DNA from 3 places in the Massilia paldalensis genome. Region 1 is predicted to be linked to each of the others. Evidence: predicted binding sites of a transcription regulator. Region 1 holds the regulator's gene; each other region holds the start of a gene.

The links. Region 1 encodes FNR, which switches genes on or off when oxygen is low (the NO sensors DNR and NnrR bind a similar motif). Its sites were predicted from a motif close to TTGATNNNNATCAA; they were not measured.
Region 2: ACI1V7_RS03855 (hemerythrin domain-containing protein) is a predicted target of FNR. The motif match lies at 2,345-2,358, and genes of this name have one in related genera.
Region 3: ACI1V7_RS09645 (agglutinin biogenesis protein MshI) is a predicted target of FNR. The motif match lies at 3,255-3,268, and genes of this name have one in related genera.

The regions. Positions count from the first base shown of each region.
Region 1 is NZ_JBJCIU010000001.1:1,035,002-1,040,535, reverse strand. It holds gene ACI1V7_RS04670 (cytochrome ubiquinol oxidase subunit I) at 1-520, opposite strand, end outside; gene ACI1V7_RS04665 (DUF2721 domain-containing protein) at 671-1,147, shown strand; gene fnr (fumarate/nitrate reduction transcriptional regulator Fnr) at 1,250-2,017, shown strand; gene ACI1V7_RS04655 (porin) at 2,094-3,191, shown strand; gene ACI1V7_RS04650 (DUF885 domain-containing protein) at 3,294-5,144, opposite strand; gene hemN (oxygen-independent coproporphyrinogen III oxidase) at 5,264-5,534, opposite strand, start outside.
Region 2 is NZ_JBJCIU010000001.1:840,154-845,687, reverse strand. It holds gene ACI1V7_RS03860 (DUF349 domain-containing protein) at 1-1,452, opposite strand, end outside; gene ACI1V7_RS03855 (hemerythrin domain-containing protein) at 1,563-2,189, opposite strand; gene ACI1V7_RS03850 (HlyD family efflux transporter periplasmic adaptor subunit) at 2,439-3,017, shown strand; gene ACI1V7_RS03845 (hypothetical protein) at 3,035-3,280, opposite strand; gene ACI1V7_RS03840 (DUF7661 family protein) at 3,297-3,509, opposite strand; gene ACI1V7_RS03835 (winged helix-turn-helix domain-containing protein) at 3,558-4,793, opposite strand; gene ACI1V7_RS03830 (exonuclease SbcCD subunit D C-terminal domain-containing protein) at 4,875-5,534, shown strand, end outside.
Region 3 is NZ_JBJCIU010000001.1:2,200,728-2,206,261, reverse strand. It holds gene ACI1V7_RS09660 (GspE/PulE family protein) at 1-1,175, shown strand, start outside; gene ACI1V7_RS09655 (type II secretion system F family protein) at 1,179-2,411, shown strand; gene ACI1V7_RS09650 (type II secretion system protein) at 2,599-3,054, shown strand; gene ACI1V7_RS09645 (agglutinin biogenesis protein MshI) at 3,312-4,250, shown strand; gene ACI1V7_RS09640 (PilN domain-containing protein) at 4,247-4,897, shown strand; gene ACI1V7_RS09635 (type II secretion system protein M) at 4,894-5,534, shown strand, end outside.

The sequences.
Region 1 (5,534 bases):
TGGCGAACCAGTCGACGGGGACCATGCGTCCGCCTTCGATCGCATAGCCCTGCGGGGTCTGCATCCAGCTGTTGGCGCCGAGGATCCAGGTGGCCGAGATCAGCGTGCCCAGCGCCACCATGCAGGTGGCGAGGAAGTGCAGGCCGGGGCCCACGCGGGTCCAGCCGAACAGCATCACGCCCAGGAAGCCCGCCTCGAGGAAGAAGGCCGTCAGTACCTCGTAGGTCATCAGGGGCCCGACGATGCCGCCCGCGTATTCGGAAAACGCGGCCCAGTTGGTGCCGAACTGGTAGGCCATCACGATGCCGGAGACGACGCCCATGCCGAAATTGACGGCGAAGATGCGCAGCCAGAAGTGGTACAGGTCGACGAACACCTGGCGCTTGGTCCTGAGCCAGCACGCTTCCAGCACCATCAGGTAGCTGGCCAGGCCGATCGTGATGGCCGGGAACAGGATGTGGAACGACATCGTGAACGCGAACTGCACGCGTGCCAAATCCAGTGCCGCCAATCCGAACATGAAAGTCCTCCCGAGGTCGTATGGCCAATCTTACATGCGCACGGGGCGCACACGCTTGCCGCGTTCGCCCGTGCGATGCACACTGCATCGTTATTTGATGCAGGTAAGACGCGCAAGCCTTGCCGTCCGGCGCATCGCCGAAGGAAGCCCATGGATTTCGAACTCAAGGAAGTGCTGCAAGCCGTCGGCCCCAATGCCGGCCTGGTCTTCGCATCGTGGATGTTCATGCACCTGCTACAGGGACGCTACAGCAGCGCCTACGAGCGCTACCGCAGCCTGGTCGACAACTACCGCCAGGGTGCCGACGGCCAGCGCAAGGAGACGATCCGCGACGAGGTCGCGCTGTACCGCCGCCGCATCGACTGCATGCGCCGGGCGACCGACTTCGGCCTGTACGCCGCCATGTTGCTGATCGGCACCCTGATCATCGCCGTCGCCGACGCCATCTTCAAGGGCACGTCCTTCCTCAAGTACGCAGGCGCCGCGACCACCGTCGTGGGCCTGGCCATGGTGATCTGGGCCGCCGCCCTCGTCGTCAAGGAAAACCGGCTGATCAAGATGCCACTCGACCGCGAGGCCGACGACATGCCCGAACTGGACCGGCACATGCAGGAGCAGCGTACCTGAATGCGACACTTTTGGCGGCCGAAGGGGTAGGAAAGCGCCCCGATGGTCGAGATTCGCGACAATGGCGACTATAATTCCCTTGTCGATGCTCCCCTTCCCGCCATGAACCACGCCGCCATCCTTACTCCCGACCAGCCGCTGAACATCCAGGCCCTCAAGGTCAGCTGCCAGCAATGCAGCATGGGCCAGCTGTGCCTGCCGATGGGCCTGGCGGATGCCGAGATCGACCGCCTCGACCAGATCATCGGCCGGCGCCGCCGCATCGCGCGCGACGAGCGCCTGTACCAGATGGGCGAGCCGTTCCGCAGCCTGTACGCGGTGCGCTTCGGCCACTTCAAGACCTACCAGGTGAACGCGGCCGGCGAAGCCCAGATCACGGGCTTCCAGATGGCCGGCGAGCTGCTGGGCATGGATGCGATCAGCGGCGACCGCCACCATTGCGACGCCGTCGCGCTGGAAGACAGCGAGGTGTGCGAGATCCCGTTCGACAACCTCGAAGACCTGTTCGGCGAAGTGCCCAACCTGCTGCGCCACTTCCACCGCATCATGAGCAAGGAAATCACGCGCGAACAGAACGTCATGCTCCTGCTTGGGAACATGCGCGCCGAACAGCGCTTCGCCGTGTTCCTCGTAAACCTGTCGGCCCGCTACGCCGCGCGCGGCTATTCCTCGACCAGCTTCCAGCTGCGCATGTCGCGCGAGGACATCGGCAACTACCTGGGCCTGACCATCGAGAGCATCAGCCGCCTGCTGTCGCGCTTCAGGAAGATGGGCCTGGTGCAGGTGGACAAGCGCGAAGTGATCCTGCTCGAACCGGCGCGGCTGAAGGCCATGGCGGCCGGCACCGAGCAGTGCAGCCCCATGGCTTGAGGCGGCCCACGGTATACGTTCGGATAGCTGGCAAGCTGCTCCTGGCCCTGCACAATCGGGGCGAAGGAGATTGCCAATGTCCCACAAGCTTCACCTCGGCGCCGCGGCCTGCCTGCTGTGCGCCACCGCCGTCCACACCGCGCACGCCCAGGACGGCGTGCAGATCTACGGCCGCCTGAACGTCTCGATGGAACACGTCGACAACGGCAGCGGCTTCACCCAGACCCGCCTCGTCAACAACCGCTCCGTGCTCGGCTTCAAGGGCAGCGAAGACCTGGGCGGCGGCCTGAAGGCGATCTTCCAGCTCGAGGGCACGCTGTCGCCCGACACGGGCGCGGGCGAGCCGTTCCGGCGCGATACCCGCGTGGGCCTGGACGGTCCCTGGGGCACGCTGTTCGCCGGCCACTGGGTCACCGCGTACAACGGCGCCACGTCGGGCCTCGACCCGTTCTACCCGACCACGGCCGGCTACATGAGCATCCTGGCCAACGGCTCCGGCTCCTCGGTCGACAACGTCAACAACACGTATTCCTTCGACCGCCGCCAGGCCAACTCCCTGCACTACTGGACGCCCGAGTGGCACGGCCTGTCGCTGCGCCTCACGCGCGGCATGAACGAGGAATCCCCCGCGAACGGCGCCAAGCCGTCGCTGTGGTCGGCCGCCGTCATCTATGCCGACGGCCCGTGGTACGCGACGGTCGCGCACGAACGCCACCACGAGTACCAGGGACCAGGCCTGGACGACACGGGCAGCAAGGCGGCCCTTGCCTACCAGTTCGGCAAGACGTCCTGGGGCCAGACCCGCGTCGCCGTCGTCGGCGAGCGCCTGGAATACGAGACGGCCAGCGGCAAGCTGCCGCGCAATGCGGCCTTCGTCTCCGTCTCGCACCAGATGGGCCTGCACGGCCTGCGTCTGACGGTGGGCCGCGCGGGCGACGCCGGCGGCGCGTCGACGGCGACGATCGGCTTCCTGCACAGCGGGCCGGACACGGGTGCGACGCACGCGACGCTGGGCTACGACTACATGCTGTCCAAGCGCACGAGCCTGTATGCCTATTACACGCTGCTGGACAACGAGCGCAATGCCACCTACGACTTCCCCATCAACGGGATCGGGCCGGAGGCCGGCGCCACCTTGCGCGGCGCGGTGTTGGGGATGCGGCACAATTTCTAAGTCCGCACAACGTCGCCCCTGCGCAGGCAGGGGCCCAAGTGCTGTTCGCGCCGACAGTGCGCCGGCAATTGGGTCCCTGCCTGCGCAGGGACGACGGATTCGTTACGCTGCCTTCTGCACCACGATCCACCGGTCGATCACCTCGCCCAGCACGTCCAGCGGCACCGACCCGTTCTTCAGCACCACGTCGTGGAACGCCGGCAGCGAGAACTTGTCGCCCAATTCCTTCTTCGCCTTCTCGCGCAGGTCGATGATGCGCAACATGCCGATCATGTACGCGCAGGCCTGGCCCGGCCAGGCGACGTAGCGCTCCACTTCCTGCGCGCCGATGCCGTAGTCGATCGCCTGCTGGCGCGTCCAGCCCTTCGTGTGCAGGCCCGTGTCGACGACGAGGCGGCGCGCGCGGAACAGTTCCGAGCCGAGGGCGCCCAGCAGGCCCGGGACGTCGCCCTCGTACCAGCCCTGCTCCACCGCCAGCCGCTCCGCGTACAGCGCCCAGCCCTCGCTGTGGGCGCTGCCGCCGCCGAAGATGCGCTGGGCGCGGAACTTCGGCAATCCCGTCTGTTCCTGCTGGATCGCCAGCTGGAAGTGGTGGCCCGGCACCGCCTCGTGGTAGGACAGGCTGCGCATGCGGATCACGTCGAACGTCGGCCCGCGCATCGGCACCCAGAAGATGCCGGGACGGCTGCCGTCCGGCGCCGGCAGCGTGTAGTGGGCGGCGGCCGACGGCTCCGTCAGCGGCGGTTCGCGCCGCACCTCGACCGGGGCGCGCGGCGTCAGGTTGAAGATGGAGGCGCTGCGCCGTTCGGCGTCGGCCACCATGTCCGCGTACTTGCGCAGCAGTTCCGGACGCGGGTCCGGCTCCGCCTTCGGCTGGAACGTGACGTCCAGCTTGGCCATGCGCTGCTCGACGCTGCCCTCGGTATAGCCGAGCGTGCGCAGGTGGCGGTCCATCTCCCCTTCGATGCGCGCCACCTCGCGCAGGCCGATCGCGTGGATCTCGGCGGCCGTCAGGTTGGTGCTCGTGTAGGTGCGCAGCGCGTGCTGGTAGGCGGCGGCGCCGTTCGGCAGGCGCGAGATGCCGGCCGTGTCGTTCGTCTTCGGATGCAGCGCGGCCAGGTAGGCCTGCACGCGCCGGTAGGCGGGACGGATCTTCGTCTCGACGATGCGGGTGGCGTCGGCGATCGCCTTGTCGCGCGCTTCCGGCGCCAGGTCGGACAGCTTCTCGCTGCGCTGGGCGAACGTGGTCACGAGCACGTTCTGGCCGGCCGCGGGCTCCAGGAATTTGTCGACCTGGAACTGGGCGCGCTCGAGGATGAAGCGCGGCGGGATCAAGCCCTTGGCCGTCGCCGCCTGCGCGCGCGCAAGCGCCTCGTCCATGCGCGCACCGATCTGGTCCAGGCGCGCCAGGTAGCTGGACACGTCGGCCGCGCGGCGCAGCGGATGCGTCGTCGTCATGAAATTGACCAGGCCCACCTGCACGCCGCCGAACTGGTTGAAGACGAAGCTGTAGTCTTCATACGGTTCGCTGGCCACCGTATTCGCCAGCGACCAGCGCATCACCGCGGCCGAGGTACGCTGCTCCTCGCTCAGCGGCCCGGCCAGGAATGTGTCGAGTCGGGCCACGCCCGTCTTCGCGAGCGCCACGACCTTCTTGCGCTGCGCCGGCGTCTGCGGCGTCAGCTGGCGGTCCAGCGCTTCCTGTTCGCTGCCGGAGAAGTACTGGGTGGAGGTGGCCGATTGCGGATTGAGGCGCACCCAGTCTTCGGCGAAGCGGTCGGCCCAGGCGGCGAACGCCGCGTTTTGGGTGGCCTGGGCAGCCTGGGTGGCCGCAGCGGCGGCCGGCGCGGCAGGAGCGGCGAGAGCGGAGGCCGGCAGCGCGGTGCCGAGGACGGGGAGGACGAACAAGGCGCCGGTGGCGGCGCGCAGCAGGCGGGAACGGGTCGGTGGCATCTCTCTTTTCCATGTAGTTGTCATTGCCAACTGGATGAGCTTGGCACTTGGCAATCTACCATGGATGACCGGCGCATCGTCATCCGGATTGGCCGGACGCGGGTGCGGCCGATCGCCGTTCAGACGGTGCGCGAGTGGCGCGGCGCTTCGCCGCGCTGGCCCAGGTAGCGGTCGAACACCATGCACACGTTGCGGATCAGCAGGCGCCCCTTCATCGTGACGGTGATCCAGTCGGGCGTCACCGTCACCAGGCCGTCGCGTTCCAGCTGCGCCAGCCGGGCCAGCTCCGGCTCGAAGTATTTCGCGAACGCGATCGGAAACGCCTGCTCGATGGCGGACACGGACAGCTCGAACTGGCACATCAGCTTCTGGATCAGCGCGCGGCGCAAG
Region 2 (5,534 bases), 190 kb from region 1:
CCACAGGCTCTTCGGCGCGGCGCCCGACAGGCTGTCCAGCGCCTTCCAGCGGTCGCGCATGCTGCCGACCTTCTTGGCCAGCTCGGCCATCGGCAGGTTCTGCGTGGGCAGCGCCTCGACGCCCTTGATGAGCTCCTCGCGCGAGACGTTGCCGCCCCAGCGCGCCCAGTCGGACAGACGCTTGAGCTCGGCGCGCACGTGGGCCAGGCGGTCCGACTGCGCGGGCGTCAGGCGCATGCCCTTGTCCTTCGCGTCCTTCAGGGCCTTGTCCAGCTCGGCGGCCGTGCCCAGCGATCCCTGCTGCAGGGCGGCTTCCATCGCCTCCATCGTGTCGATGAAGTGCTGGTCGGCGCCGCGCGGCCTGGCGCGCTCGGGGCCGGCGGCGGCCGCTTGCGCCGCCTCCTTGGCCGGCTTGTGCTCGCGCGCCTCCTTCGGCTTGCGGCCCTCCGGCTGCGGCAGCGACGCCAGCAGCGCGTCGAAACGGCGCTGCAGCTCGCCGGCCCCCTCGTCCTGCGGCGCCGGCGGCAACGCCTTCCATTCGCGCCGCAGCGCATCCCCGTTCAACTCAGCCACGGGCGTGGCGGCCTGGGCGTCGAGGAAGGCGCCGCGCGCCGCCAGGGCGGCCTGGCCTGCCTCGCGTTCCTGCAGGCTGGCCAGCAGCTTCTGGTGTTCCACGCCGAATTCGTTCACCAGGCCGCGCGGCAAGGCCGCATGCTCGGGCGCCTGCAGCGCCTGGGCCTGCTCCTGGGCCAGCACCTCGACACGGCCGGCCAGCTCGGCGGCGGACAGGTTCTCCGCACCCAGGCGGCGCAATGCGGCCAGGCGGTCGATCATGGCGCGCTGCAGCTGCACCTGCGCCTCCAGGCGCGCGCCCAGTGCGGCGCGCACGGCCTGGAAATCGTCCTGCAGTTCGGGCGCGGAAATGACGGACCATTCGCGGTCCAGTTCCGCCACGTGGTTCGGGGTCAGCAAGGCGTCGGCCTGCAGCGCGCGGGCATGGGCAAGCGCCGCCTCGCCGCGGCGATGCTCGGCTTCACGGTGGCGGTGGGCATCCAGGCGTCCCTGCATCAGCTTGGCGACGCGGCGGTCGGTATTGCGCATCGCCGTATGGACGCGCTCCACGAGGGCCGGACTATGGACGAACTCGGCGGCGGCTAGCCGCAGTTCGGAAAATTCGCATTGCAGGATGAATTCCACCGCGGCGGCTTCGTCGCCGCCGATCCGGCCCAGTTTCTCGGCCTGCAGGGCACGCTGGGATGCGTGCGCCCCGCCCGGCCCGGCGGCGGACGTCTTGGCAGGCGCGGCCGATTTCCCGGCCGGCGTTCCGGCGGCCGGCGTTCCGGCGGCCGGCGCTCCGGCGGCCGGCTTGTCGCCGGACTTATCTCCGGGCTTGCTACCGGGTTTGCCGCCGGGTTTGCCGCCATTCGGCCGCTTGAATAGGAACTCGAACATGATGAAATCGCACTTCCAAAATCGCCATCATAACAAAGAACCCTGATGGCTTCGCGCCGCCGGGCCGGCGCGTGCGACCGGCCCGCTTGCCCGGGCCGCCGGCGCGATCGTCAATGCATGAGCAGGGCCGGCTGGCGCCGGTCGTCGCCGTGCTCGAGACGCCGGTCCTCCAGGTTGCGCCCGAGCGCCGGCCCGGGCGGATCGATGGCGGAACGCCGCTGGCGCGGGGCCGTGCGCCGTTCCTGGGCATAGGCGTCGTGCGCCAGCATCTGGTTGGCGATGGCGAACCAGGCATCGCGCCCGACCCGGCTGCGCGCCAGCGGGAACAGCTCGTGCTCCTCGCGTTCCAGGCGGTGGCGCAGGGCCGCCACGCAGCGCTCCACGGCGGCCTGGAACGGAGCGCGCTGGACCGCGCGCGCGCCGGCGCCGATGCAGGCCTCGGCCGCGGCCATCGCCTCCGCCGCGTGCATGCTCAATTGCTCGAGTTCGCGCAGCAGGCCGTCGGCCGCTTCCGTGCAGCGCCGCAGCGCCGGGACGAGGAATTTGTCCAGCTTGCGCCAGTGGCAGTCGTCGTAGATGCGGCGCAGCGCGCCGCACAGCTGGGCGGCCCGGCCGGCGGCCAGGGTGGCGAAATCGCCGGGCAACGCATACAGGTCGTCCAGCAGCGATTGCAGTGCGCTCCGTGCCGTCGTTTGCTCGACGGACAAGGCAACGAGGGTATAAGTCGACGTCAGCATTCGGTCTCCACGCGTCTTTTTCGCCAAATCCGATCCCGGCCGCGAGCGATGCGGCACGGAAACCTGGATGGGAAGGTTAATGGCCAGGCCTGAGGGAATATGGTGTCGTCGTCGGCCTGAAAGGTCTTAGTGTAAGGAGGCGCGCCGGGCGTCTTTTGATCTATAACAAACCGTAACGGATGGCCAAGGTAGGGGTTGGACATGCTAATCTCGACCGGTTCGACGTTCCCTGCCCTGCCTCGCCGCCCGATGAAACGCTCCCCTGTCGCCCTCTTCCCGCTTGTGCTGTCCCTGCTGCTGTTCCTGCTGCTGGCCGCCTGCAATCCGCTCCATGGCGCCAGCCCGGCCGAAGGCCATGCCGGCTATGCGGAGGCGGATGCCGCGCCCTTCGCCAGCGTGGAGGCGGGCCGCGTCGAGCGCGTCTACGTCCAGCGCGGGGAACGCGTGGCGGCCGGCGCGCCCCTGTTCGCCCTGGCCGGCCAGGAAGTGCGCACGGCGCCGGACGACGTCGAGGTGGCCGAGGTGATGGTGCGCGAAGGCGAGACGGTGGCCGCCGCCCAGCCCGTGCTGAGCCTGCTGTCCCAGCGCCAGCTGCGCGCCCGCTTCTACGTGTCGCGCGATCTTCTGAAGGCACTGGAACCCGGACGGGCCGTCGTGCTGTCCTGCGACGGCTGCGGCGCCGGCCTGCCGGCCCGGGTCAGCTTCGCGGCCCGCCGCCCGGAACCGGGCCGACCGGGGCCCGTGTTCCTCGTCGAGGCGCAACCGGATGCGCCGTCGTCGGGATTGCGGGCCGGACAGCCCGTGACGGTCCGGCTGGCCGGCACCTGAATCCGGCAGGGGTCGGGTCAGCGCCGGTGCCGCATCGATTGCGGCTCGCCTTTCCACGCCACGATGCCGAGCAGCAAACCACCCATCACGCAGCCGTAGCCGGCTGCGACGAGCTCGCCGTACGGCGCCAGCCCTACGAGGCCGCCGATCAACAGGACCAGGAACCCCAGCAGGATGGCCCATCCCTGCCATGCCTGCGGCAAGCCCCAGCCCCATCCGTTGCCGGCGGGACGTACGGGAAACCAGTAGCGTTTGTCGTCCATCGCGTTGCCTCCTTGCTCAGTCGGCAAGGCGCCCGACGTGCCGCCCGGGCCGTGCCAGTTCGTGGAAGATATCGTCCAGGTAAATGATAATCTCTTCCTCGGCCAGGTGCGCCGGAATGACCAGCTCGTCCATGCGCACCCGCTTGCCGCACTCGCTGCGGTAAGCGAGCCAGGCGCCATCCTCGCGCAGCACCTCCACCTGGAAGCGGCCGTAGATATCGAATGTCATGCTGCGTGCTCCCGTCCGTCGATCATGCCCTGGCCCTGCCGCTGCTGCTCAAGCGACGGCGCCGGCGACGCGATCGAACGCCGCCCGCAGCGGCGCCGCCACCCCGTCCGGCACCGCGTGCGCCAGCGTCACCTGCGCGCACCCGTGCCAGCGCGCGCAGCGCTCGATCGCCGTGGCCAGGTCGCGCAGCAGGCCGTCGCTGGCGCGCACGCCCGGCTCCAGGATCAGCGCCTTCACTTCGAATACGCCGGCCTTGCGCTGCGCCTTGGCGTCGATCCGCCCGACCAGCCGCCCCTTGCGCAGCAGCGGCAGGCAGAAGTAGCCGTAGCGGCGCTTGTCCGCCGGCGTGTAGCTTTCCAGCCGGTAGTCGAAGCCGAACAGTTCCTGCGCGCGGCGCCGGTCCCAGACGATGGGGTCGAACGGCGACAGCACGGTGGTCAAGGTCGGCACCAGCCGGTCCTGGGCGGCCTGCTCCAGCAGCGCGGCATGGTCGGGATGGACGAACACGGGTTCCTTCCAGCCCTCCACGCGGGCGCGCAGCAGCAGGCCTGCGTCGGCCAGCGCGCCCGGGGCCACGCGCGGCGGCCGCGTGCGGTGGTAGTCGGGAGTCCAGGCCGCCTTCGCCACGCCCAGCGCCCTGGTGGCGCGCAGCACGAAGGTACGCTGCGTGTCCGCCAGCGAGGGCATGCGGGCATCGTCCCAGCCGGGCAGCACGCGTTCGGCCAGGTCGTAGATCCGGTGGAAATTGTGGCGCCGCGCGATCATCAGGACGCCGGCCGTGAACAGGACTTCGAGCGCGCGCTTTTCCGGCTTCCATTGCCACCAGCCGCCGGCCTGGCCGTCGCTGCGCTCGAAGTCGGCCGAGCGCGCCGGGCCGTGCTCGCGGATGTGCTCCAGCACCCGCTCGACCTCGTCCGGATGCTCGCGCATCCAGGCGCCGGCGTATTTCCAGCCGAGCGCGCCGGGATCGATCATGCGGTGGCGGTACAGCCCGTAGTCCTCGATGGGGATGAAGCAGGCTTCGTGGGCCCAGTACTCGAACAGTCTGCCCTCGGCCAGCAAGGCATCCAGCCAGGCCGGGTCGTAGTCGCCCAGGCGGCTCCACAGCACCAGGTAGGGACTGCGCGCGACGACGCTGATGGTGTCGATCTGCAGCACGCCCATGCGCCGGATCGCGGCCAGCACGTCGTCCTTCGTCGCGCGGGCGCGGCGCGCCTGCAGCATGCCTTGCGCGGCGAGGTGCAGGGCGCGGGCGCCGGCAGGGGACAGGATGGGTTCGCTCATTCGGACATTCCAAGAACTTTTACAGGCGGACGCGCTCTAGCCTATACTAACACCCCCTTCCGTTGCATCCAATCAACTCCCATGCGGCTGCTGCACACTTCCGACTGGCACCTCGGCCAGACCCTGCACAATTTCGACCGGACCTACGAACACCAGCGCTTCCTGGACTGGCTGCTCGACACCATCGTGGAGCAGCAGATCGACGCCCTGCTGATCGCGGGCGACGTGTTCGACAACGCGAATCCGTCGGCCGCCTCGCAGCGCCAGCTGTACCGTTTCCTGCAGCAGGCGCGCGCGCGTTCGCCGCAACTGGACATCGTCGTCATCGCCGGCAACCACGATTCCGCCGGCCGCCTGGAAGCGCCGGGCCCCCTGCTGGAAGCGCATGGCACGCGCGTGGTCGGCAACGTCGCACGCGGGCCGGACGGCGAGATCGACCTGGAACGCCTGCTGGTGCCGCTGACGGGCAAGGACGGCACGGTGCGGGCCTGGTGCGTGGCCGTGCCCTTCCTGCGCCCGGGCGACGTGCCGCGCATCGTGCGCGAAGCCGTCGACGGCGAGGAGGACGGGCAGGCCGACGCGTTCGACGCCTACCTGGCCGGCATCGCCCTGCTCTACCGCCAGGCCCACGCGCTGGCGAAGGCGCGCGCGACGAACGGCGAGGCCATCGTCGCGATGGGCCACTGCCACATGGTGGGCGGGGACGCGTCGCCGGATTCCGAGCGCCGCATCGTCATCGGC
Region 3 (5,534 bases), 1.2 Mb from region 1:
AAGAAGCGCCCGTCGTCAAGCTGCTGCAATCCGTGTTCGACGATGCCGCCCAGGTGCGCGCTTCCGACATCCACATCGAGCCGCAGGACGGCCGCCTGCAGATCCGCTTCCGCATCGACGGCGTGCTGCACCTGCAGACCGAGGCGGACATCAAGATCGCCACGCCGCTGGCGCTGCGCCTGAAGTTGATGGCCGACCTCGACATCTCGGAAAAGCGCCTGCCGCAGGACGGCCGCTTCGCCGTGAAGGTGAGGAACCAGCGCATCGACGTGCGTATCTCGACGATGCCCACGCAGTATGGTGAATCGGTCGTCATGCGTCTGCTGAACCAGGTCGGCAGCACGCTGCGCCTGGACGCGATCGGCATGGCCCCGCGTCTCGTCGAGCGTTTCCGCGCCATCGTCCAGCGTCCCAACGGTTTGGTGCTGGTGACTGGGCCGACGGGTTCCGGCAAGACGACGACGCTGTATTCGGCGCTGTCCGAGCTGAACTCCGTCGAGAAGAAGCTGATCACCGTGGAAGACCCGGTCGAGTACCGCCTGCCCGGCATCAACCAGGTGCAGGTCAACGACAAGATCGAGCTGTCGTTCGCGCGCGTGCTGCGTTCCGCGCTGCGCCAGGACCCGGACATCGTGCTGGTGGGCGAGATGCGCGACCAGGAAACGGCGCAGATCGGCCTGCGCGCGGCGATGACGGGCCACCTGGTGCTGTCGACGCTGCACACGAACGACGCGGCATCGACGCCGCTGCGCCTGATGGACATGGGCGTGCCGCGCTACATGGTGGGCGGCTCGCTGCAGGCCGTGCTGGCGCAGCGTCTCGTACGCGTGATCTGCGAGAGCTGCTCGGAGCCGCACCAGGCCCCGGCGGCCGAACGCACCTGGCTGCGCGCCGAGCTGGGCGACCGGGCCGAGGCCGTGCCGCTGTTCCACGGGCGCGGCTGCTCGCACTGCAACGGCACGGGCTACCGCGGCCGCACGGGCGTCTACGAACTGCTGGAGATGACGCGCGCCGTCAACGAAGCCGTCAACCATCCGGATCCGGCGCACTTCCTCAAGGTGGCGCATGCCGAGATGCGCGGCGAGACGCTGCGCCGCAGCGCCGTGCGCCTGGCCATCGCGGGCCGCACGACGGTGGCGGAAGCCATGCGCGTGTCGAACCAGATGGACGAATAAGGCATGCCGTTCTTCGCCTACAAGGGCCGCAATGCGCGCGGCGAGTTGATGCAGGGCGTGCTCGAAGGGGCCGACAGCGGCGCCGTCGCCGACCAGCTGTTCGGCACGGGCGTCACGCCCATCGAGATCAGCCTCACGACGCGCAAGAGCGCGGGCGGCGCCGACGACAGCCTGTGGCAGCGCCTGACGCGCAAGCGCGTGACCTCGCTCGACGTGCAGCTGTTCAGCCGCCAGATCTACACGCTGCTCAAGTCCGGCGTGCCCATCATGCGCGGCCTGGCCGGCCTGCAGGAATCGGCGACCAATAAGAGTTTCGCGCGCGTGCTGCAGGACTTGCGCGAGTCGCTCGACGCCGGCCGCGAACTGTCCGCCGCCATGCGCCGCCATCCGGAGTGCTTCAACGCCTTCTACCTCGCCATGGTGCGCGTAGGCGAGATGACGGGCCGGCTGGAAGAGGTGTTCCTGCGCCTGTTCGACCACATCGAATTCGACCGCGACATGCGCGCCCGCGTGAAGACGGCGTTGCGCTATCCGAGCTTCGTCATCATCGCCATGATCGTCGCGATGGCCGTCGTGAACATCTGGGTCATCCCGCAATTCCAGAACATGTTCAAGACCCTCCACGCCGAGCTGCCGTTCATGACGCGGATGCTGATCGGCACCTCGGAATTCACCAAGTCCCAGTGGCCGTGGTTCGCCACGCTCGCGCTGGCCGCCTTTGTCGGCTTCCGCAAGTGGACGGCCACGGTGAACGGCCGCCTGCGCTGGGACCGCACCAAGCTGCGCCTGCCCATCGCCGGCAAGATCGTCCACAAGGCTACGATGGCCCGCTTCGCGCGCAGCTTCGCGCTGTCGATCCGCAGCGGCGTGCCGATCGTACAGGCCCTGAGCGTCGTGGCCCAGACGTCCGACAACGCCTACCTGTCGATGCGCATCGAACAGATGCGCGAGGGCGTCGAGCGCGGCGAGAGCATCCTGCGCACGGCGACCAATGCGGACGTGTTCACGCCCGTCGTGCTGCAGATGATCGGGGTGGGCGAGGAGTCGGGCTCGCTAGACGACTTGATGGACGAGATCGCGATGATGTACGAGCGCGAGGTCGACTACGAACTCAAGACGCTGTCGAGCCAGATCGAGCCGATCCTGATCGTGTTCCTGGGCGTGATGGTGCTCGTGCTGGCGCTGGGGATCTTCCTGCCGATCTGGGACGTGGGGGCGGCGGCATTGCGGCACTGAGGCGTGGCGAGTGTTTACAGGACGCCACACATTCCCGCCGTCCAGCGTTTTCGTCAAAAAAACTTTACTTTCAGTACGTAAAGATTGCTGAAAATCAAGGTAGAATGAGGCACGAACCGGCGCCAGTCTGAGGCGCGATGTATCCCTAACAAGCACGCGCGGCGATCGCGCACCATCCGGAGAAAACATGAACAAGAATTTGAAGCCCAGCGCCCAAGGCGGTTTCACCCTCATCGAGCTGATCGTCGTGATCGTCATCCTGGGTATCCTGGCGGCGACGGCCATGCCGAAGTTCATGAACCTGAGCGGCGAGGCGCGTTACGCGTCGCTCAAGGCCGCCAAGGCTTCACTGATCTCGACGTCGACGATGGCGCACAGCAAATGGCTGGTCAATCCGACCAATACGATCACTGTGGAAGGCGTGACGATCACGATGGAAAACGGCTACCCCAACTCGGCCACCATTGCTGCGGCGGCGGGCCTGGACGCTAACGATTACAAGCAGACCATCAACGGCAGGAACATCACCGTCTCGCCGGTTGGCGCCAACGCCGCTACCTGCAGCGTCGTCTATGACAACACCGGTGCCGCCACCGGCCCGATCATCACGGTCAACGGAACGTCGGGCGACAACTGCATGTGATTCACCCAGCCGGGAACGGATGAGGCTGTTCCGATCGGCCGTACGGCTTCGTGGCCAACCATGTGTTGGGGCGGGGTCGTACGGCCGCCATCATTTTTGCGGACATGCTCGACGGTTGAGGACGGCACGCGACAGTTCCATGTGTCCAAACCAAAAATATTTTTCCTGAGTGAAAAATTGGTATCGATTTTGCGTATCTGTTGAATATAATCAATACCCTAGCATACGTACTTCAACCTTACCGCCATTCACCGCCGATGGGCCTTTTCAAGAAAACCAAGAACAACGGAGCCTGGCTGGCCCTGGCGCTGCAGGGCGACGGCATCGCCGCCGCCAGCGTGCGCAGGGGCGATGGCAAGCCGGCGGTGACGGTGGCCGCGTTCTTTGCCGGCGCGACGGGCGCCGACGCGCTGGAAAAAGCGGGCAGGGAGCTGCACAGCGCGGACTACCGCTGCACGACGGTGCTGGGCGGCGGCGCCTACCAGTTCCTGACGGCCGAGGCGCCGAACGTCCCTCGCGAAGAACTCGGGACGGCCATGCGCTGGCGCTTGAAGGACCTCCTCGACTTCCCCGTCGCCGACGCGACCATCGACGTGCTCGAACTGCCTCCCGGCGACAATGCGGGCGCGCGCGCCCAGCAGAGCGTGTTCGCGATCGCCGCGCGCAACAGCACCATCGCGCCGTTGCAGCAGCTGTTCGCCGACGCCAAGGTCAAGCTGCGCTGCATCGACATCCCCGAGATGGCCCAGCGTAACGTGTCGGCCCTGCTGGAGGCGGACGGGCGCGGCGTCGCCATGCTGTCGTTCGGCGAGGATGGCGGCCTGCTGACCGTGTCCTGGCGCGGCGAGCTGTACCTGTCGCGCCGCATCGACGTGACGCTGGCGCAGCTGCTCGAGGCCGACCACGAGCGCAAGCACCAGAGCTTCGACAAGATCACGCTGGAGCTGCAACGCTCGCTCGACCACTTCGAACGCCAGTTTTCCTTCATCAGCGTGGCCAAGCTGGTCCTGGCGCCGACGGGCGCGACGGGCCTCGAGGAGTACTTGTCGAGCAACCTGTACACCCGCGTCGAGTCGCTCGACCTGGGCGCCGTGTTCGACCTGCAGGACGCGCCCGAGTTGAGCGAACCGGCCCGCCAGCAGCGCTTCTTCGTGCCGCTCGGCGCCGCGCTGCGCGATGAGAAGGCGGCCGCATGAGCCAGCAGATCAACCTGTTCAATCCGGCGTTCGAGCAGCAGAAGCACCTGCTCTCGGCGACGGGCATGGTGGCCGCCGCCGGCGCGGCCGTGCTGGTGCTGGCTGTGGCCGGCGCCGTCGTGCACGTGCGCACCGCGGACTTGCAGGCGGAAGCCGATGCCGGCGCCAAGCGCCTGGAAGCGGCTCAGCAACGGCTGGCCGCCGTCAGCGCCGAATTCGCGCCGCGCGCCGCCGACCCGCTCGTCGCCACTCAGTTGTCGGAAGCCGAAGGCCAGCGCGCGGCGCTGCAGCGCGTGCGCGGCCTGATCGAGCACGGCGACCTCGGCAACACCCAGGGCTATGCCGAATACTTCCGCGCGCTGGCGCGCCAGCACGTCGAAGGACTGTGGCTGACGGGCGTGCGCGTGAAGGGCGCGGGCCTGGACCTGGGCGTGCAGGGCAGGGCGCTCGATCCGGCGCTGGTGCCGGGCTTCCTCGCGCGCCTGCGCAACGAGCCCGTCATGCAGGGCAAGCCCGTGGGCAGCCTTCAGATCGGCCAGGCGGCCGACCTGAAGGCCGTCGACAAGGACGGCAAGGAAACGGCGCAGCCCGCGCCCTACGTCGAATTCAGCCTGCAATCGGCCGGCGCCGCGGAGCCCAAGCCATGACGATGAAACAGCGCTGGCTGGCCTTTTCCGCGCGCGTGGATGCCCTGGCGCCGCGCGAACGCATCATGGTGCTGGGCGCCGTGCTGGCCGTGCTGGCGGCGCTCGGCTGGACGACGGCGCTGGGCCCGGCGCTGCACAAGCAGGACGTGCTGCGCCGCCAGATCGGCCAGCAGCGCGACGCGCTGGCGGGCATCGAGGCGGAGACGGCGCACAAGGTCGCGGTCGGCCGCGACGACCCGGACGCCCCGCTGCGCGAGCGCCTCGCCGTCACGCGCCAGGACAGCGCGCGCATCGCCGACGAGCTGCGCGCCATGCAGAAGGGCCTGGTGGCGCCCGAGCGCGTCGCGCCGCTGCTGGAAGCGATCCTGCGCGCGAACGGCAAACTGAAACTGGTGTCGATGAAGACGCTGCCCGTCGGCTCGCTCAGCGACATCGCCGCGCAGGCGGACGAGGCGCACGCGCCGGCCGCCGGCGACACGATGGCAACCGCGCCGGCAACCGCGCCGGCAACCGCGCCGGCGAATGCGCCGAATGCGACGGCGTCTGCCAAGCCCGTCGCCAGGGCGCCCGACCTGCTGTACCGCCACGGCGTCGAACTGACGGTGCGCGGCAGCTACCTCGACATGGTCGACTACAT